Regions from separate parts of the Arthrobacter sp. Y3225116 genome, predicted to be linked through region 1. Evidence: riboswitches for the same ligand, from Rfam matches in the RefSeq annotation. Region 1 holds a riboswitch; each other region holds the start of a gene.
What was found. A riboswitch is a leader RNA that binds a small molecule or an ion and turns the genes downstream of it on or off. The one in region 1 is predicted to bind cyclic di-AMP.
Positions count from the first base shown of each region.

Region 2: another riboswitch for cyclic di-AMP. It lies ahead of AC5RV2_RS04255 (M23 family metallopeptidase); the one in region 1 lies ahead of AC5RV2_RS01805 (C40 family peptidase).
Region 3: another riboswitch for cyclic di-AMP. It lies ahead of AC5RV2_RS10715 (NlpC/P60 family protein); the one in region 1 lies ahead of AC5RV2_RS01805 (C40 family peptidase).

Region 1 is NZ_JBNHGL010000007.1:23,004-31,606, forward strand. It holds gene AC5RV2_RS01800 (MDR family MFS transporter) at 1-1,296, opposite strand, end outside; gene AC5RV2_RS01805 (C40 family peptidase) at 1,760-2,677, opposite strand; cyclic di-AMP (ydaO/yuaA leader) riboswitch at 2,681-2,845, opposite strand; gene AC5RV2_RS01810 (LysR substrate-binding domain-containing protein) at 3,095-4,027, shown strand; gene AC5RV2_RS01815 (MFS transporter) at 4,154-5,515, opposite strand; gene AC5RV2_RS01820 (MBL fold metallo-hydrolase) at 5,512-6,582, opposite strand; gene AC5RV2_RS01825 (aldehyde dehydrogenase family protein) at 6,868-8,331, shown strand; gene glsA (glutaminase A) at 8,336-8,603, opposite strand, start outside.
Region 2 is NZ_JBNHGL010000022.1:7,275-15,877, forward strand. It holds gene fdhA (formaldehyde dehydrogenase, glutathione-independent) at 1-533, shown strand, start outside; gene AC5RV2_RS04250 (GlcG/HbpS family heme-binding protein) at 567-968, shown strand; cyclic di-AMP (ydaO/yuaA leader) riboswitch at 1,444-1,620, shown strand; gene AC5RV2_RS04255 (M23 family metallopeptidase) at 1,624-2,577, shown strand; gene AC5RV2_RS04260 (aldo/keto reductase) at 2,659-3,603, opposite strand; gene AC5RV2_RS04265 (very short patch repair endonuclease) at 3,754-4,182, shown strand; gene AC5RV2_RS04270 (thiamine pyrophosphate-binding protein) at 4,286-5,980, opposite strand; gene speB (agmatinase) at 5,977-7,038, opposite strand; gene AC5RV2_RS04280 (helix-turn-helix domain-containing protein) at 7,218-7,793, opposite strand; gene AC5RV2_RS04285 (sodium:solute symporter family protein) at 7,988-8,603, shown strand, end outside.
Region 3 is NZ_JBNHGL010000103.1:241-3,539, forward strand. It holds partial or broken gene mobA (molybdenum cofactor guanylyltransferase) at 1-301, opposite strand, end outside; gene AC5RV2_RS10710 (HNH endonuclease) at 298-798, opposite strand; gene AC5RV2_RS10715 (NlpC/P60 family protein) at 1,116-1,910, opposite strand; cyclic di-AMP (ydaO/yuaA leader) riboswitch at 1,915-2,083, opposite strand; gene AC5RV2_RS10720 (NlpC/P60 family protein) at 2,593-3,299, opposite strand, start outside.

The sequences.
Region 1 (8,603 bases):
CGCCGCGCCGGCCACTTGCTGCACCGTACCGATGACGGCGCTCCCGTGCGAGTACAGCTGCCTCCGCACCGACCCGAGACCAGCGGAGAACAGCGGCGTGAACAGCAGCGCCAGGCCCACGCTGAGCACGATGTGCGCCGCCAGCAGCGTCAGCGGGGCGGTGTCCTCGCCGACCGTGGAGAAGAACCAGAGCACGGCGCTGACCACCGTCGTCCCCGGCACCAGCAGCACCCTCGGGCCGAACCTGTCATAGAGCCGGCCAACGGCCGGGGCCAGCAGGCCCATCAACAGCCCGCCCGGCAGCAGCATCAACCCGACCTGCAGCGGCTCGAGCCCCAAAACCTGCTGCATATATATAGGGAGCAGAATGATGGTGCCGAACAGTGCGGCCATGCTGACAGCCATGAGCCCGACGGACACGGAGAAGTTGCCGGAACGGAAGGTCCGCAGGTCCAGCAACGCCCTGTCCGAGCGCTGCAGCCGAACCTGGCGCAGCAGGAATGCCAGCAGCCCCACGCCGCCGGCCGCAAACGCAACCCACATGGCGGCACCCGTGCCCGGCCCCGCCGTCGTTGTTCCGTGCCCGGCGCCGACCTGGCTGAGGCCGTAGATCAGGCCGCCGAAGCCGATGGCGGAGAGCGCCACGGACGGCAGGTCCAACGGCACCGGCCGGGGCTCGGTCACGTTCTGGATCCGCCGGTTGCCGACCACCAGCATGGCCAGAGCGATCGGCAGCACCAGCCAGAACATCCAGCGCCAGGACAAGGTGTTGAGGATGATGCCGGAGATGGTCGGGCCGATGGCGGGCGCCACCGATATGACAATCGAGACGTTGCCCATCGTCTTGCCGCGGTCCTCGGCCGGCACCAGGTTCATCAGCGTGGTCATCAGCAGCGGCATCATGATCGCGGTGCCCGACGCCTGCACCACGCGGGCCACCAGCAGCACCTCGAACCCCGGAGCAAGCGCGGCCAGCAGCGTTCCCGCGGAGAACAGCGCCATCGACGCGGTGAAGACCTGACGGGTGGTGAAACGCTGCAGAAGGAACCCGGTCACCGGGATGACCACCGCCATCGTCAGCATGAACGCCGTGGTTAGCCACTGCGCCGCGCGGGCGCTGATGTCCAGGTCGACCATTAGCTCGGTCAGCGCCACGGACATGATGGTCTCGTTCAGGATCACCACGAACGCAGAGACCAAGAGGATGCCAATCACGCGGTGGTTCCGGCGCGACTCATCAGCCGTCAGCCCGCTGCGGGCAGGTCCGGGCCGTGCCGAGGCTCTGTTCGTCGACATGTCTTTATTCACGGGAAGATCCTCGAGTGGAAATCGTGCTGTTGCGGGCGGCCGGAAACAGCCCAAAAACGCCGGGCGCAGGCGGAGTAGTAGCTTAACCTGCCCCCGCTTACTCCTATTCCCGGCGGTCAACCTCGAATAAACAACGACGCCGGTGCTCACCGCCGGGCGCGAACCGCCACCTGCGGGGGAGGGGTGCGCGTGATGGATTCTCCCACCGGTCCTTTTCAGGAGGAACATTCCCCCCGCATAGAAGTGGATAGAGTCCCGCTTGCGCGGTGAAAGAGGAGAAGCCCGCCAAGCATGGAACCCGCCATTAATTAAAAGAGGTGCACTCCCGTGTCACGTTGAAGGAGACAGCGCATAAAGAGGAGAAGCCCCGCCGGCGCAAGGCCGACGAGGCTTCCCTGTGATCCTGGACCGGCCGTTGGGGGAATAGCCGGTCCAGGAGTCTTTGGGGTGGTTACATCGTGTAGTAACCGGTAACGGGCATGGCGTTCACGTCGTGCACCAAGGTGCCCTGGCTCGGGTTCAGGGCGCTGATCATTTTGCCGCCGCCCAGGTAGATGCCCACGTGGCCGCCGCCGTTCTGCACCACCAGGTCGCCCGGCTTCGGGTTGCTGGTCGGGGTCAGGGCGCTGCCCTGGTGCTGGCTGAGGCGGGGCAGGTCGACACCAGCCTGTGCGTAGACCCACTGGGTGAAGCCGGAGCAGTCCCAGCCGGCAGTGGAGGTGCCGCCCCAGACGTAGGGCGTTCCCTGTGCCGACATGGCGATGTCCACGATGCTCTGGTTGCCGCCGGTGGAGGCGGGCTTGATGTCGGCGCTGGCCAGCGAGACAGTCGCGGCGTCGGTCGACGCAGCCAGGGTCGTAGCGGCTCCGCCGCCACCCTGCGCTGCCTGGCCGCCACCGGACTGGGCGCCCTGCGCGGAGCCGGTCAGCGCGATCTGGTCGCCCGGGTAAATGATGGAGTACGCGCTCAGGCCGTTGATGGCCAGCACGTCCTGCACATTTTGGCCGTACTGGGCGGCAATCGTGCCCACGGTGTCGCCCGCGACCACGGTGTGCGTGGTGGCACCTGCAGCGGCACCGTCGTCGGCAGCCGAGCTAGTAACGGAAGCGCGCTCCACCTCGAAGCCGGCGTTGGCCGGAGCGGCAACGGTGTCCGTCGCATTGGCAGCGCCGTAGGTCGGGACCGTGACATCGGCGGCGGCATTGGCCGGCAGGCCGGCACCCAGCATCAGGCCACCGGCGGCGGTGACGACGGCAGCGCCGCGGCCGACGGTTCCGGCGCGGGACGAGACAGCCTGGGACAGACCGGCCACGGTGGTGTTGCGGACCGGGGTGGCACGGTGGCGTGCGCGATTGTTTTTGAGCAGCAAGAAGATACCTCTCCCAATGCCTGCGAGGTAAGCTGTCGGGTTCGGGTGGGAGTCACCCGGCCGTGCGGCAGCGCGGTATGCACTCCGTACGACTTAACCCCAAGAGCCCCAAGAGGGGCCCGGAATGTGGGTCCCCCGCCTCTGCCAGATGTCTAGCGAACGAACTCGGAAAGGCTGGCAGAGCTAGGCAATACCCTCCGAGGACATCGGCGCATGATCGCCGACGTGCTGAAAACACTACATAACGGTTCGGTAACTGTCCAAGCGCTGAAATTTACCTGTGGATAACCTGAGAGCCATCTTCCCGTCAGGGGCGAGCAACCCCCAGCGACCGTTGCAAGGCGTCCGTCACGGTACATCGGGCGCAACAATCGGCTGGTTACGCCGCCGGTGCGGGCCAACTTGTACGCTGGCAGAGTGGTGGACTTCACGCTTAAACAGCTGCAGTACTTTGTTGCAGTCGCCGATCACGGCTCAATCTCGGCCGCCGCGGCCGCCAGCCACATCTCGCAGGCAGCCATGTCCCAAGCGCTGACAGAGCTGGAACGGATCGTCGGCGCGCAGCTGATGGTCCGGCACCGTTCCCGCGGAATCGCCCTGACCGGCGTCGGGCAGCAGTTCCTGCGCGACGTCCGGAGCCTGGTCCGGCATGCCGACGACGTGCAGAACAGCATCATCGAGCGCCAGCAGGGGTTGGTCGGCCCGCTGGCCATCGGCTGTTACAGCACCCTGTCCGCCTTCTGGGTTCCGGTGATCAGCGAACGGTTCATCAAGCCGCATCCGCGCCTCACCGTGACCATGGAGGAAGGCGAGGCCGCCGAGCTGCAGCACCGGATGCAAGAGGGCTATCTGGATGCGGTGCTGACGCACACGCGGCACCTGTTGCCCGGCGTGCAGGCCCGAACCGTCAAGGAAGGCCGGCCCTACGTCCTGCTGGCCGCGGACCACCCGCTGGCTTCCCGCAAAAGCGTCCGGCTGGCCGAGCTGGCCGAAGAGGACTTTGTCTCGCTGGACATCCCCACCGTGCGCGACAACCAGCTGGTCAATCTGCGGCTGTCCGGGCTGGATCCGAAGATCGCCTGGCGTTCGTCGAGTTTTGAGGCGGTGCGGGGCATGGTGGCGCGCGGCCTCGGCTACACCGTGCTGGTGCAGCGGCCGCCGGGCAACTACAGCTACGACGGGCTTCCCCTGGCCACGGTGGAAATCGACGGGCCGGTCGGGCACAGCGACGTCTGCGTGGCCTACGCCAGCGTCACCCGGCCCAGCCTCAGGCTGCGGGCATTCCTGGACTTCTGCGCCGAGGTCGGCGGCGCAGCGGCGAGCGGATGGGATGAGCATACGACGGCGTAATCCCGTCCCGTCAGTTCGGCGAGCAAGGTGACGGGCGGGCATACGACGGCCTGACCCCGCTTAACCGCGACGGCGGCCGCTGCCCCGGGCAACGGCCGCCGTCGCGGTTAACCATGGCTGGAGGAACTACATGCTCTCCGCGGTAAGGTCCTGGTCCTTTCCTTCCTTGATCGCCAGGATGCACAGCCCCGCGAGGACGAAGGCGCCGGCCCAGACCGTCGCCACCAGCCACAGCTCGCCGCCGGCCGCCAGCACCAGGCCGCTGGCGATCATGGGCGTGAAACCTGCGCCCAGCGTTGAGGAGAGCTGGTAGACCAGCGAGGCGCCGGTGTAGCGCATCCGGGTCGGGAACAGCTCTGCGGTGAACGCCCCGAACGGGCCGAAAATCGTGCCCTGGATGACGCCGTTGGCCAGGAACAGCCCGATCGCGAACAGCCACAGCGTCCCGAGCTCCAGCATCCACATGATGGGGAAGGCCAGTACCGCGCCGGCGGCGATGCCGATCAGCATCACGGGCCGGCGGCCGAGCTTGTCGCTGTGCCGGGCCGCAAACCAGATGGCGACGACGGTCAGCGCCGCGCCCAACGCTTTGACGTTGAGGACGCTCGTCCGGTCCAGGCCGACCTCGTCCACCACATAGGAGATGGCCCAGACGGTCATCAGGCCCTGGACGGTGTAGGAGCTCATCCCCACCAGCGTGCCCATGATCACGTTCTTCGGGTACTTCGTCAGCACCTCGAGAATCGGGATCTTCTTCTCCTCGGCCTTGTCCTCCAGCGCCAGGAACAGCGGGGACTCGGCGACCTTGAGGCGGACGATCAGGCCGATGCCCACCAGGACGATGCTGATCAGGAACGGCAGCCGCCAGCCCCAGGTCAGGAACTGCTCGTCCGGCAGCACGGACACGGCCGAAACCGCCAGGGTGGCCAACACCGCACCGGCGGGACCTCCCATGTTGGCGAAACTGGCCGCGAACCCGCGGCGTTCCTTCGGAGCGTGCTCCAGGCCCATCAGCATGGCACCGCCCCACTCGCCCCCGACGGCCAAGCCCTGGACGATGCGCAGGACGATTAGCGCCAGCGGAGCCGCCATGCCTATCTGGGCCGTGGTCGGCAGCAGGCCGATCAGGGTGGTGGCCACGCCCATGAGCACCATGGAGGTGATCAGCACCCCCTTGCGCCCCAGCCGGTCACCGAAGTGGCCGAAGATGATCCCGCCGAGCGGCCGGGCGATGTAACCGACCGCCAGTGTGGCGAACGAGGCGAAGATCCCCACCGCGGGGTCCAGGTTCACGAAGAACACCGTGTTGAAAACCAGCGCCGCCGCGGTGGCGTAGAGGATGAAATCGTAGAATTCGATGGCGCTGCCCAGGAAGCTGGACGCCAGGATGCGCCGCATTTCCGGGGTGTTGAGGCTGGGAACCTTCAGGTCCCCGGGCTGCCTGTCGTTCGCGGCAGGGGCCGACGCCGTCGTCGTGTCATTGCTCATGGTGCAACCGCCATTTCGTCATGATCGGCGACTCCGGTGAATTCCGGGTCGCTGGAAGAGAAGGAGATAACGTCCAGATCGTCGGGGATCAGGAACGTGCCGTTGAAGTCCTTGCCGTGTGCCTGCCAGACGGCGTCCGGCGTGGTTCCCGGCACCAGATGGTGCAGCGCCAAGGTGCGTGCTCCGGCCTGCCGGGCAATCGCGATGGCGTCCTGCGGCGAGGTGTGGGACCTGCGGTGGTGGTCGATGGAGGCCCGGGCTTCGTCGGAATCGATGCTGCCGTACGCCCGCTGCACCCAGTCGAAGTCGATGGCCTCGTGCAGGAGCAGGTCCGTGCCGCGGGCCAGCCGCACCAGGTTCTGGCAGGGGGCGGTGTCGCCGGAGATCGTGACCGACCCTTCGGCCGTGTCGAACCGGAAGGCGAAGGCGGGTGCCACGGGCGGATGCTCCACGAGGGTGGCTGTCACGGTGACCAGCTCATCCCGGTAGATTTCGAACGGCTCCATGCCGGCCGGCGTCGGGTTCTGGTTCGGGTGGTAGCCGATGGCGTCGGGGACGACGATGTCTTCGGCCACGAAATAGTCCAGCGGCGAGGGGCGCAGAGCGTCGATGACCCGGTCGTTGAGATCGGTGGCGTACGCCTGCATCAGGTGGTGGAACATGTCCCGGGTGCCCGGCGTCGGCAACTGCGGAAAAACGGGCGACGGCGGAACCGTGGCGCGGGGTGAAGCCGGCGGCAATTCTCCCCGGTCGCCCGGTCCCAGGATGCGGATGCTCCGCTGGCCCGGCGTGAGGGTGAACAATCCGAAGATGGCCAGCCCGGCCAGATCGATCGTGTGGTCGGAATGCAGGTGGGTCAGGAAAATCCCGCGCAAGGACGAAACCTGCAGGCCGGCCTTCATCAGCTGGCGTCCGACGCCGTTGCCGGCATCCACCAAGTAGACGGCATCGCCGACGACGACGGCGGTGGCGATGCCGGTGCGGCGGCCTGCGTTCTCGCCGGTCCACCAGCGGGGACCGCCCGCCGTGCCCAGCGTGACGACGTGCGGCGTGAGGGAATGGGTCATGGGTCGAGCTCCTCGGAAGTCTTTCCGCCTGTGGTGCCGGCGGAACCTGAATTCCATGATGCGGCTCACACACACTTTCGTAAAACGGTAATAACCGACCAACTTAAACGGTTTCACTTATGACCGGGCAGCCCGTCGGCCGCCGGCGGCCCTCATCCGCGGGCCGTCCCATTGTCCGGGCACGACGGCGGGAGTAGGCTCCGCCTTATCCGGGCCGCGGGGACGGCCGGAGCTTCGGCTGTGGCCGGCGGCGTGGCCCAGCCACTTCGGAAAGGAATGAGCGCCATGCCCATCACGCGTGAGTTGATCATCAACGGCGAGCACGTCCCGGCAGCCTCCGGCAAGACCACCGAGGACATCAGCCCCTACACGGGCGAACCCTTCGCCACCGTCGCTGCCGCCGGGCCGGAAGATGTCACGCGAGCGGTCGACGCGGCCTCGGCGGCCTTCGACGGTTGGGCCGGAACGCCTCCCACCCAGCGGGCCAAGATTTTCCTGAAAGCGGCAGACCTGTTCGAGGAACGGATGCAGCAGGGCATCGAGCTGATGGCCGGCGAGGTGGGCGGCGTGGCGGTCTGGGCCGGGTTCAACGTCCAGTTGGCCGCCAACATCCTGCGCTCGGCCGCCGCCGCCACCACCGCCCCTCGCGGCGACGTGCTGGCCACCGACCTGCCCGGCAAGTTCTCGTTCTCCGTCCGGCAGCCCTACGGCGTGGTGGCGGCGCTGTCTCCGTGGAACGCGCCCTTCATCCTGGGGATGCGGGCCATGGCCATCCCGATGGCCGTGGGAAACACCGTGGTGCTCAAGCCCAGCGAGGACGCGCCGCTTTCCTGCGGCCTGTTCCTGGCGGACGCGTTGCTGGATGCGGGCCTGCCCGCCGGAGTGCTGAACGTCATCACGAATGACCGGGCGGACGCGAACGAGGTGGTGAGCACCCTGGTCTCCGACCCCCGCGTTCGGAACGTGAACTTCACCGGTTCCACCAAGGTGGGGCGCATCGTCGGCACGCTGGCGGCGCAGAACCTGAAGCCGGCGGTGCTTGAGCTCGGCGGCAAGAACTCCCTGGTGGTGCTCAAGGACGCCGACGTCGACTACGCCGTGCAGGCGGCGACCTTCGGCTCGTTCATGAACGCCGGGCAGATCTGCATGTCCGTGGACCGGGTGATCGTGGACCGCAGCATTTCCGAGGAGTTCTCGAGCCGGTTCGCGGAGAAGGTCGCCACACTGCCCACCGGGGACCCGATGAAGCAGGACACGGTGATCGGACCGCAGGTCACCCAGGCCTCGGCGGACCGGCAGTACGCGCTGATCGACGACGCCGTGTCCAAGGGTGCGACGGTGCTGGCCGGCGGCGGGAAGGCGGCCCAGGCCGTGGTGCCCGCGACGGTACTCTCCGGGATCACCGAGGAGATGCGGATCTACGACGAGGAGATCTTCGGTTCGGCGACCACGGTGATGGAGGTGGACGGCCCGGAACAGGCGGTGCAGCTGGCGAACGACACGCACTACGGCCTGACCTCCGGTGTCATCACGGAGAACCTGGCCGCGGGCATCGAGGTGGCGCAGCGGCTCAAGACCGGCATCGGCCACGTCAACGACCAGCCGGTGCTGGACGAACCGATGGCCCCGTTCGGCGGCATCCAGCAGTCGGGCTACGGCAAGTTCGGCGGGCAGGCCGGCATCAATTCGTTCACCGAGGAGCGCTGGATCACCATCCAGCAGAACGGGCACGCGCAGTACCCGTTCTGAGCCGTCAGTCGCGGATGCGCACGGCCGTTTCACGCATGTATCGGTCCACGTGCGCATACGCGTCGCGGGTCAGGGCTTTCCAGAGTTCGACGGCGAGGCGCGGGTTTTCGCTCTCCAGCCGGCTCATGGTTTCGGCCGAAAGGAGCCTGACCCGGACGGGGCCATCCGCGCGCACGGTGGTCTCCTGCCGGTCCGCGCTGCCCAGCGCCATTTCGCCGAACGTCATGCCGGCGCTGAGCGTGGTGAGTTTGACTCTGGTGTTCCCCGGCCCG
Region 2 (8,603 bases), on a different contig from region 1:
ACATGAACGAGGGCCGCCTTGCCCAGGCGCGCAGCTTCGGCTGCGAGACCGTGGACGTCTCCCAAGGCCATCCCAAGGACCAGATTGAGCAGCTTTTAGGCGTCCCGGAGGTGGATTGCGGCGTGGACGCGGTGGGTTTCGAGGCCCGCGGGCACGGTAAGGACGCCCAAGAGGCGCCGGCCACCGTGCTGAACTCGCTGATGGAGATCACTGCGGCCGGCGGGGCGCTGGGCATCCCGGGGCTGTACGTCACCGGCGATCCGGGCGGGATCGACGAGGCCGCGCAGAAAGGCTCGCTCTCGCTCTCGCTGGGCACGGGCTGGGCCAAGTCGCTCTCCTTCACCACGGGACAGTGCCCGGTGATGAAGTACCACCGCGGCCTGATGATGGCCATCCTGCATGACCGGGTGCAGATCGCGAAGGCCGTGAATGCCACGGCCATCCCCTTGGATGACGCGCCGAAGGGCTATGCGGAGTTCGACGCCGGTGCCGCGACCAAGTACGTGCTCGACCCCAACGGTTACATCAGCTAGGCCCCGCGACGGGCCTCGGATCTAGGAGCAAACATGGACACCGTCACACTGGAAGACGCCCGCCGGGTCATTGCCGCCGCCGAGGCCAAGGCCGCCGACATCGGCCAGCCGATGAACATCGCCGTGGCCGATGCCGGCGGAAACCTTGTCTCGCACGTGCGGATGGACGGGGCGTGGCTGGGCAGCATCGACATTTCGATCAACAAGGCCTTCACCTCGCGGGCGTTCGACATCCAGACCAAGGACCTGGGCGACAACTCGCAGCCGGGCAACCAGTTCTACGGCATCCATGCCAGCAACCACGGCCGGATCATGATCTTCGCCGGCGGCATCCCGCTCTCCCGCGACGGCCAGGTGGTCGGTTCGATCGGCGTCAGCGGCGGCTCCGGGGAGCAGGATCAGTCTGTGGCGGAGGCCGGAGCGGCGGCACTCTAACCTGGGGCTTTTCAGCGGGCGCGCCCGATCCCCGGCGTCGCCGCGTGCCGGACCGGCCGACCGGCTGTGCGGGTGTCGTCCCTCTCGTCGTCGCCGGACTTTCGGCCTAGGCTGGATCGGCCCGCCCGCCCCTCCTACTGCTTGTTGCGGTCACCACTTCGCGCATCCGCGGCTGCCGCACTCTGCGCCACGATCCGCCTGCGCAGATTTTCCAGGCGCGCGAGGTAGCGGCCGGAACGCCCACAGGGAGTTCCGGCGCGCCGTGGTATCGGTCACGGCCGGGGAGCGCCATGGGGCTCCGCGCCTCCCGCAAACACCGGCAGGACGGGTCAGAAATCGCTGCCAGGCCGCACTTCTGGTGACAAGGAACACGGATAACGAATTTGTAACGCCGCGTGTCGCTCCGGTAATTTTGAATTTGTTCCTATCTATCTAGGTAGGCACCGGTCCGCCCGTCTAACCCTGCCAGCGGACCGGAAGAATCGAGCTTTAGATCGAAGGCAGGGGCGGAGGAACCACTTACGGTGCTTGGGGGCACCTCGGGGTGAAGTCCTCACCGGTACAGTCCAACCCTGAAATCCGACTGCCGGCAGGACCGAGTGAACTCTCGCTCGAATCCGACAGCTAACTTCGCAGGCGCAAGAGAGGAAACCCTGTGAACAACCCTGTGCGCGGTCGTCGCCGTTCCGACACCCCCACGAATTCCCTGTCCAAGATCTCGCGTTCCGCCCTGGCGAAGATCACCCGTTCCAGCGAGGGCTCCCCTGCCCGCCGCGAAAAGGAAGCATCCCCCGCGGCCTACTCCCTCGCCCGCAAGACCGGCCTGGCTGCCGTTGCCGCCGGCATCCTGGCCGCGGCAGTGGTCCCGGTGGCCCAGGCCGGCGGCACTACCGACGTCGGCTCCGACCGCGCTTCGGAACAAAGCCCCGTGCAGATTCAGGCCGCCAAGGAGACCGAACTCGGGTTTGACCGGGCCAAGGTAGCCAGCAAGGGTGCCCAGGAGGAAGCCCAGGTTGCCGCCGCGGCCGCCGACAAGAAGCAGGCCGACGAAAAGGCAGCGGCCGCCAAGAAGGCCGAGGCCGAGAAGAAGGCGAAGGCCGAAGCTGCGGCCAAGAAGGAAGCTGCCGCCAAAAAGGCTGCAGCGGAGAAGAAGGCGAAGGCTGCGGCCGCAGCCAAGAAGGCCGCCGCGGCCAAGGCGAAGACCGTCGGCTTTGCGACCGGCAAGCTGGCCGCTCCGATCCCGAACATGAACCAGACCTCCGGCTTCGGCTACCGCCAGAACCCGATCACCGGTGCTGCCGGCGAGCTGCACACCGGTATTGACTACGCCATGGCCTGCGGCACCCCTGTCCATGCGGCCGACGGCGGCAAGGTCGTCGAGGCCGGCTGGCAGGTTGGCGGCGGCGGCAACCGCATCGTGGTTCAGCACGGCAGCGGGCTGAAGACCACCTACAACCACCTGCAGTCGATCGGCGTTTCTCTGGGCCAGAAGGTCGCCAAGGGCCAGGCCATCGGCCAGCTGGGCACCACCGGCAACTCCACCGGCTGCCACCTGCACTTCGAGGTCGTCAAGGACGGTCAGCTCGTGGATCCGGCCGGCTGGCTCTGACCCACCCTCGACGACGGCGGAGCTTCCGCCACCGACGACGGCGATGCCCACGCGGGCATCGCCGTCGTCGTTAAAAACCGGTCAGGCGAAGGGCTGCGACGCTCGGTCCAGCGCGGCAACTTCGTCGGCGGTCAGCTCGACATGTGTGGCGGCCATCAGCTCCGGCAGCTGTTCGGGCGTGCGGGCGCTGGCCAGCGGAGCGGTAATGCCTGGCTTGGTCAGCAGCCAGGCGAGCGCGGTCGTCGTGAGGGAGATGCCGCGCGACTGGGCGACGGTCTCCAAGGCGTCCACCACGGCGAAGCCCTCGGTCGTGAGGTAATCACGGAGCATGCCGCCGCGCGGGCTGCTGTCGGCGTCATCCGTCGAGTGGTACTTGCCGGACAGGAAACCGGAAGCGAGCGAAGAGTACGGGAACACCGAGAGGTTGTGTTCCCGGGCCAGCGGAGCGTAGCCCTGTTCGTAGTCTTTGCGGGCCACCAGGTTGTAGTGCGGCTGCAGCGCGACCGGCAGCGCAAACCCGTTCTGCTGCGCGATGTTCATCCACTCGGCGATCCGCTCCGGGGACAGGTTGGACAAGCCGATCTGGCGGACCTTGCCCTCTCTCACCAGGGCGTCGAAGGCGGCGGCCGCCTCAATCAACGGGGTGCCGTCGTCGTCGTAATGGGCGTAGTACAGGTCAATGTATTCGGTGCCCAGCCGCTGCAGCGAAGCCTCGGCGGCAGCGGCCACGTTCACCGCGGACAGTCCCTGGAGCTCCGGATGGCCGCCCACCTTCGTGGCAATGACGACCGATTCGCGGTTTTTCCGGTCCGCCATCCAGCGGCCGATGATCTCCTCGGATTCGCCCCCGCGGTTACCCGGAACCCACGCTGAGTAGCTGTCCGCGGTGTCGATGAAGTTGCCGCCGGCCTCGGTGAAGGCATCCAGCACCTGCTGCGAACCGGACTCGTCCGAGGTCCAGCCGAAGGTGTTGCCGCCCAGAGCGAGCGGGAAGATCTTGATATCCGAAGTGCCGATCAAGCGCATCGAAGGTCCTTTCGAAGGTCAGGGGCGGCCTTCGCATGCCGCTTACGTTTAACCTAGCAGCGGCGGACGCGTCCCCCGGACGCGGGGGACGGCGCAGCCTGGCGGCCGGAAGCCCCGTCGGGCAGTACCTCGCTCCCCTAGACTTTACGTATGGCCGACTCGCTGACCCCGCAGCAGCGCAGCGCCAACATGGCTAAAATCCGCGGCAAAAACACCAAACCCGAGCTTTTGGTCCGGAAACTGCTGCATGCCAAGGGATACCGCTACCGCCTGCATGGCAGCGCAGGCGGCCGGAAACTGCCGGGCAAACCGGATCTGGTTTTCGCCGGACGGCGGAAAGTGATCTTCGTCAACGGCTGCTTCTGGCATGCCCATGACTGCAGGGTCGGCCGGCACGCGCCGAAGTCCAACGCCGGCTTCTGGGAAGCCAAACGGACGCGTACGGCTGCCCGCGACGAAGCCCAACGGTCGGCGCTGCAGGCGGCCGGCTGGCAGGTCCTCACCGTCTGGGAGTGCGAGTTCAAGAAAACCGGCGACCTGGCCGCGCTTGAGGACAAGCTGGTCGCTTTCCTCGCCTGAGCCGGACCGCCGAGCCGAGAGCCCCTCCGCCCGCGGGCAGAATCCGGGGTGAAGGGGCTCTTGGCCAAGGGAACGCGGCCATGGGGCCGCCGTCGGGGTTGGGTCAGACGTGAGTGGGGGCAAACATCTTCAGCAGTGTCTCGACGACGATGACGTTCGGTCCCTCGGCGGCGAAGCTTTCCCGGAGTGCGGGGCCGACATCCTCCGGCGCCACCCTGCGTGCCGGCACGCCAAAGGCCTGTGCCAGGGCCACGAAATCCGGCCGCGCCAGTTCCGTTGCCGTCGCCCGGCCGAACGTGCCTTCCATATACTCGCGCAGGATGCCGTAGCCGCCGTCGTCCACAATCAGCCAGGTGACCGGCAGGTCATGCTGCCGGACGGTGGCCAGCTCGCTGATCGAATACATCGCCGAGCCGTCGCCGGAGACGGCCAGCACGCGGGCTGGCTTTCCCTGGCTGGCCAGGCCGACGCTGCCGCCGATGGCGCCGGGAAAACCGTAGCCCAGGCCGCCGGCGCCCTGGGCCGAGTGGAACTCGCCGTCGCGCGAGTCCCAGCAGCTCCAGGCCCAGTACGCGGAGATGGTCATGTCCCAGAAGGTTTGCATGTCGTCCGGCACGGCCTCGCGAATGTCCGCCATGAAGGTCCGCTCCTTGGCCAGGTCCTGGCCGTCCAGGCGGGCCTGGACCTTGGCCAGCGTGTCCTTGACCAGCTGCTCGGGCGTCTGGCCATGCCAGTCGGGTCCGTTACCCGGATTGCCGGAGAGGGCTGCGTCCAGAGCCTGAAGTGCCTGGCCGGCGTCAGCGCGGATTCCCAGCGCCGGACCGTTGGATTCCAGGACGCGGGGTTCGGCGTCGATCTGGATGATCCGGCCCCGCGGTTCCATGGTGAAATAGTTGCTCGTCACTTCCCCCAGCGACGAACCTACGACCACCAGGACGTCCGCGTCTTCGAGGACGTCGGTGACGTACCGGTCCTCGACCCAGGATTGCAGCGAGAGCTCGTGGTTCCACGGGAACGCGCCGTTGCCGCCCGGCGAACAGACCACCGGGGCACGCAGCTTTTCCGCGATGGAGCGCAGCCACGGTTGGGCCTTGCCCCTGCGGGCCCCGCCGCCGGCGATGATGGCCGGCCGCTTGGCCTCGGAGAGCCAGTGCACGGCTTCCTTGACGAGCTCGGTCCGCGGCGGATTGTCGAATGCCTCGGCCAGCGCGTCCTCCACCGGCGGCACCATGATCGGGTCCAGCAGGACGTTCTGCGGAACCTCCACCCAGACCGGCCCCTGTGGCGACGAAATGGCCTCGGTCCAGGCGTCCTGGATGGCCGACGGGATGCCGGACGCGTGCTGGATCAACCGCTGGCTCTTGGTGACGTTGGCCGCGGAGGCCTTTTGGTCGTCGAGCTGGTGCAGCATGCCCTTGCGGCGCGCGCCCAAGCCTTCGAGCGGAATCTGGCTGGCGATGACCACCATCGGCACACCGGTGGCGTAGGCCTCCTGCAGCCCGGCCAACGAGGTCAGGGCGCCGGGGCCGGTGGAGAGGAACAGCACGCCGACCTCGCCGGTGGCACGCGAGAACCCGTCCGCCGCGAACGCGGAGTTGTTCTCCACCCGGGAGGAGACGAAGCGCAACGAAGAACGGGACAAGGCGTCGAACAACCCCAAGGCGTGCTGCCCCGGGATCCCGAACACCGTCGTCGCGCCCAGGGCGCTGAGGGTTTCGACGACGAGGTCCCCGCCGTTGCGGACGGGCGGTTCCGCCGGGGCCGCTTCGGTGGAGGGGGCTTTCCCTGCTGCTGTCATTCGAAGGACTCCTGATCCGATCCGTCGCCGCTGCCCACGGTGGCGCCCGCGCGCTTCAGCGCTTGGGCGCTGTAGCCGTTGCCGGACCCGCCGGCCGCGGTGTCGGCCATCAGCGAGACAAGTTCGTAGGCCACGTGGCTGCCGGCAACCCCTGTCATCTCCGCGTGATCGTAGGCGGGTGCCACTTCCACGACGTCGGCGCCCACGAGGTTCATGCCGCGGAACCCGCGGATGATTTCGAGCAGCTCGCGGCTGGTGATGCCGCCGGCCTCCGGGGTGCCGGTGCCGGGTGCGTGGGCCGGGTCCAGCACGTCGATGTCGACCGAAATGTAGAGCGGGGTGTCGCCGATCCGGTCGCGCAGCTTGGCCACCACGTCGCGGACGCCCTCGTAGTAGACGTCCGAGCTGGTGACAATGCCGAAACCGAAACGATGGTCGTCGTCGAGGTCCTTCTTGCCGTAGAGCGGGCCGCGGGTGCCCACGTGGCAGATCGCCTCGGTGTCCAGGATGCCTTCCTCCACGGCGCGGCGGAACGGGGTGCCGTGCGTGTACTCGGCACCGAAGTAGGTGTCCCACGTATCGAGGTGCGCGTCGAAATGCAGCATGACGACCGGGCCGCCGGCACGCTCGGCGGCCGCGCGGAGCAGCGGCAGCGCGATGGTGTGGTCACCGCCGAGGGTGACCAGCTTGGTGCCGGAGGCGGTCAGGTCGAGGGCGTTCTGCTGAATGGTCTCGATGGCCTCGTTGATGTTGAACGGGTTCACCGCCATGTCGCCGGCGTCGGCCACCTGGACCTCTTCGAACGGGCTGAGGTCCCATGCGGGATTGTACGGCCGCAGCAGGCGCGAAGCCTCGCGGACGTGGTTGGCGCCGAACCGGGCGCCGGGACGGTAGGACACGCCTGAATCGAACGGAACCCCGACGACGGCGATGTCCGCCTGCTGCACCTGGTCCAGGCGCGGCAGCCGGGCGAAGGTGGCGGCTCCGGCGTACCGCGGGATGCGGGACGAATCGATCGGGCCGAGATGGCCGTTGGCTTCCACACGAAGCTCTTCCATGGTTCTCCTCTGAGGGGCGCGGGCGGCGGGCGGTGGGGTCGGGCCGTCAGGAGCCGCGGGATGGCCGCGTGCCGTACTGGAACGGCCGACCGACGGTTGCCTTATGTGCAACATCTGTTGCCTGTGATGTTATTTGTGGTGGGGGTAACAGTCAAGACCGCGTCCGGGCGGCCTGGGAACTAGCGTGCGGCCGCAGGGACCAGCGTCCAGGTGACGATGGCCTCTTCGTCGCTCTCGTTGATCCAGGTGTGCGGCTCCCGCCCGGAGAAGGAAATGGTGTCGCCGGCGTCGAGTACGTAGCGCTCGGAGGTGAAGACCAGGGTGATGCTGCCGGCGATCACATGCAGGACATCCACGTCGCAGTCCACCGAGTAGAGATCGGCTTCGCCGCGGCCGTGCGGTTCGATCACGGCACGGATGATCTGCAGTCGGCGCTCGTGCCGGGCGGTCAGCAGCTCCTCCTTGATTCCTTCTCCGCCCAGGTTGATCCGCGGCCCCTCTCCCGCGCGCGAGACGTGCGTTTCCGGCATCGAGAAGAGGTCCCCGATGGAGATGGACAGCACTTGGCACAGGGTGACCAGCGAGGCCACCGACGGCGAGGTCAGGTCACGCTCCACCCGGCTGAGGAATCCCTTGGTGAGCCCCGTCGAATCCGCAACCTGCTCGATGGTCATCCGCTGCCCTTGGCGTGCGGCGCGGATCCGCGAGCCGATGGCCACCGGGTCATTGCTGGGTTCGACTGGCAGTGCCTTCACTGATCATCCTTTTCGGTGCAGAGTTGAAGAAGCGGCGTGCAGTGACGGGGAAATGGCCCCGGCCGAAACCGGGACAGCCTGCCGAGTTGACCTGTGCCCCGTGCCACATTTAGCTTAACACTCAACACTTGTTGCCTCACAGGCAATTTTCCGCATGTCGCCCGCACTATTTTTCATTCCCCTTGGAGTCCCCCATGGACAGTCAAATCGTCAACGTCGTCATTGTGGTGGCCTATCTGGCCGCCATGCTGCTCTTCGGGTGGTGGGGCAAATCCCGCACCAAGAACACCAGCGACTACCTGGTGGCCGGCCGCCGCCTCGGCCCCGTCCTCTACACCGGCACGATGGCCGCCGTCGTCCTGGGCGGAGCCTCCACCGTCGGCGGCGTCGGCCTGGGCTACAAGTGGGGCATCTCCGGGATGTGGCTGGTGGTCGCGATCGGCTCCGGCGTGCTGCTGCTGAGCCTGCTCTTCGCCCCCACCCTGCAGAAGCTGAAAATCTACACCGTGGCGCAGATGCTCACGCTGCGGTACGGCGTTCATGCCACCAAGGTGTCGGGCATCGTCATGCTGGCCTACACGCTCATGCTCTGCGCCACGTCCACCGGGGCCTACGCCACCATCATGGTGGTGCTCTTCGGCTGGGAGCGCTGGCTCTCCATCGCCGTCGGCGGGGCCATTGTACTGATCTACTCCACTGTCGGCGGCATGTGGTCCATCACGCTGGCCGACATGGCACAGTTCATCATCAAGACCGTCGGAGTCTTCCTGCTGATGCTGCCGTTCACCTGGTCGGCCGCCGGCGGCCTGG
Region 3 (3,299 bases), on a different contig from region 1:
CGTCCCGCGACAGCGCCTGCATCCCCGCCGCGATGCCCGCTGCCGGGCCGGAGAACGGCGGGTCTTCCCGGGTGAGCGTCAGCCGCAGCGGCCGCGGAACGAGGGTGCGGCGGAAAGCTTCCACTTCCTCCGACAGGTCATCGGGCCCGACGACGGAGATTCGCCGGGCCCCGCGGACGGCCTCCAGCGTGCGGCGCAGCAAGGTGACTCCCTCGAGCCGCAACAGTGCCTTGGGGCTGCCGCCCAGGCGCGAGGACCGGCCGCCGGCCAGCACGACGGCGTCGAAAACCGGAGCCGTCACGCGGCGGTATGGGTGTCGAGGAACTGGCTCCAGGCCGGGGCGGGACGGTCCAGGTCGCGGATCCGCCAGCGGGCGCCGCTGGGCGGCCGGGGCGTGAAGCGCAGGCTCCAGCCCATTTGGGCCAGCGTGCGGTCGCCCTTGGCGTTGTTGCAGCGCAGGCAGCAGGCCACCAGGTTCTCCCAACTGTCTTCTCCCCCGCGGGACCGGGGCTTGACGTGGTCCACCGTGGTGGCTGTCTTGCCGCAGTAGGCGCAGAGGTGGTTGTCGCGGCGCAGGACGCCGCGGCGGGTCACCGCGGTGTCCTTGTTGTACGGCATCTTAATGTAGCGGTTGAGCAGGATGACCGAGGGTCGGCCCAGTATGTCGTTGGGGCCGACGACGGGGTCTCCGTCTTCGGCAATCACGCTGGCTTTGCCGGTGAGCACAAGAAGCAGCGCCCGGCGGAAGGTGACAACCGCCAGGGGCTCGTAACCAGCATTCAGAACGAGTGTGCGCATGCACATTCCTCTAGGTCTGGCCAACCCGACCGGTGCTTCAGATCCCGGTCCGGGACTGGATTTTCTGCACTGACAGTCAAAGAGTATGACGGCGAGTGCGTTCCGCGCTAACTTTTTCGCCGCCTGTGGGCCGTCAGAATGGTGCCGTCGGCGGTCCGGCGGCAGGCGCGGGGCACCCGTGGGGCCCGCCTTGGGCCCTGGCCAGGCCGGTCCGCCCAGGCGTCTGTCCGCCCAGAAACGCCGACGGCCCCGGTGCACGCGCTGGGCGTGGACCGGGGCCGTCGGGACGGTCCCTGCGGACCGGAGAAGGCTGTTGCCTAGTTGACGCGGATGGCTACGTAGCCGGATCCGACGTCCGCGCTGGCCAGTGCGGTGGTGTAACCGGTCCAGCCGCCGTGGATGGCCTGGCCGTTGCCCACGTAGATGGCGATGTGCGCAACGCCTGCGCCGCCGTCGGAGTAGTAGAGCAGATCGCCCGGCTGCGGGGTGGACACCTGGGTGCCGTAGCTGAAGAACTGTGCGGGTGCCAGGTCGCCCACCGAGAAGCCGGCGGCGCGCAGGGCCTTCTCCACCATGGCGGTGCAGTCCTGCGAGATGCCGATCTGGCCGTACGCGGAGGACACGAGGGTGGAAGCCACGCCGCTGGCGGAAGCTTCGGCCTTGGCCGGCGCTGCCTTGGCCGCGGGAGCGGCGGCGGCTGCCTTGACCTCGACCGCGGGAGCGGCGGCCTGGACAGCGCCCTGGGCGGTGTCTGCGACCTCCTCGACAACCGGGGCCACTTCTTCGGCCACGGCTTCGACAACAGGCTCAGGCTCCGGGGCCGGAGTGGACTTGATGGCGGGACGCGAGAAGGTCAGCTCGACGGCACTCGAAGCCTGGACGGTGTCCACCTGCACGCGGCTGGGAACGGACACGGTGGATGCGGTGCGTTCGATGGAGGTTGACTGCGCGGGAACCGCGGCGGTCAGGGCCAATCCGGACGCGGCAGCGATCACGGCTGCCGAGCGACCCATGGATCCGGCATTGGACGAGACGGCTTTGGAAATCGTCTCCAGCGGGTTGGTGCGGACGGAAACGGCGCGGTGGCGCCCCGTAGCGGTGTCATTGAACACGTTAAAGGCCTCTCCCAATGCCTGCGAGGTGAGCTGTCGGGTTCGGATGGGAGTGCATCCGGCCGCAGCCCTCCCCGGCAATGCCTGAGAGTGCTGACGACTTAACCCCAAGGGTTCCTGTACGGAGCCCGAATTTGGTTCCCCCGCCTCTGCCCGCGAAGTTTTTTGCGAACGGACTCCGGACGGTGGCAGAGCTCGGCAATCCACCCGGAGGTCCCAGCCGTTTGGCAACTGGCACGCGTTAGAGCGTATACGATCAATCACGCATTGTCACATTCTGATCACGGCGCGGTGATGTTTTGATTACGACAGGCCCTCGGAGCCCTGCTTCCGGGCGGTTCCGGGGCGGGGCTGGTACGAAGCGTGCCGCTTGTGTCTCGGGGCTGTGCGGACGTTCCAGGCGCCGTTTCCGCGCGGGTCTTCCGCGTGGCGCCGGGCCCGTCTTTGCGGGGCCGCTCCGGACCTGTCTTCGCGGGCCGCTCTCGCGCAAGTCTTCCGCGGGCGGCTCCGGGCCGTCATCACCGCGCCGTCTCCGCGCAAGTCTTCCGCGCAAGTCTTCCGCGCGTGGCGCCGCGCCGTCGTTGCGCGCAGGTTCTCCGCGCAGGTTCTCCGCGCACCGTATTTTTAACGCCCGCAGCGCGCCCCGAAGGACGCGCCGCGAGATGGCCGTGACAGGAAGGGTTTAGCCTGCCGGGCGGATGAAGACCGGGCCGGAGCCGATGTAGGCGCTGCCCAGGACGGTGCTGTAGCCCGCCCACCCACCGTGGACCGCCTGGCCGTTGCCGACGTAGATGGCCACGTGGGCCACGCCGGCGCCGCCGTTGGCGTAGTAGATGATGTCGCCGGGCTGCGGGGTGGACACCTGGGTGCCGTAGGCAAAGAACTGCGCCGGGGCCAGGTCGCCCACCGCGAAGCCTGCCGCGCGCAGGGCGTTCTCGACCAGGGCCGTGCAGTCCTGGGCGACACCGATCTGTCCGTAGGCGGCCGCAACAATGGCGCCTGCGGCTCCGCTGGCGGCAGCCTCGCCGGCCTTCTTGACGGTCTTGGTTTCGTTCGACCCGGCGTCGTTGCCGGTCGTGGGGTTGATCTCGTTGGAGACGGCCTGGACAACCGGCTCTGGTGCGGGGGTGGAGGTAATCCCCGCGCGTTCGAAGGTCAGCTTCACGGCTGCGGAGGCCTGCACGGCTTCCACCTGCACGCGGGCCGGGGCCTCGACCCCTCGGTCTGCGCTGACAGCCTGGGCCGGGATGGTACCGGTCAGAACCAGGCCGGTAGCGGCGGCGATCACGGCACCCTGACGTCCCATGGTTCCCGCATTCGCGGACACAGCCTTGGAAATCGTCTCAAGCGGGCTCGTGCGGACGGGGGTCGCACGATGGCGGCCCGCAG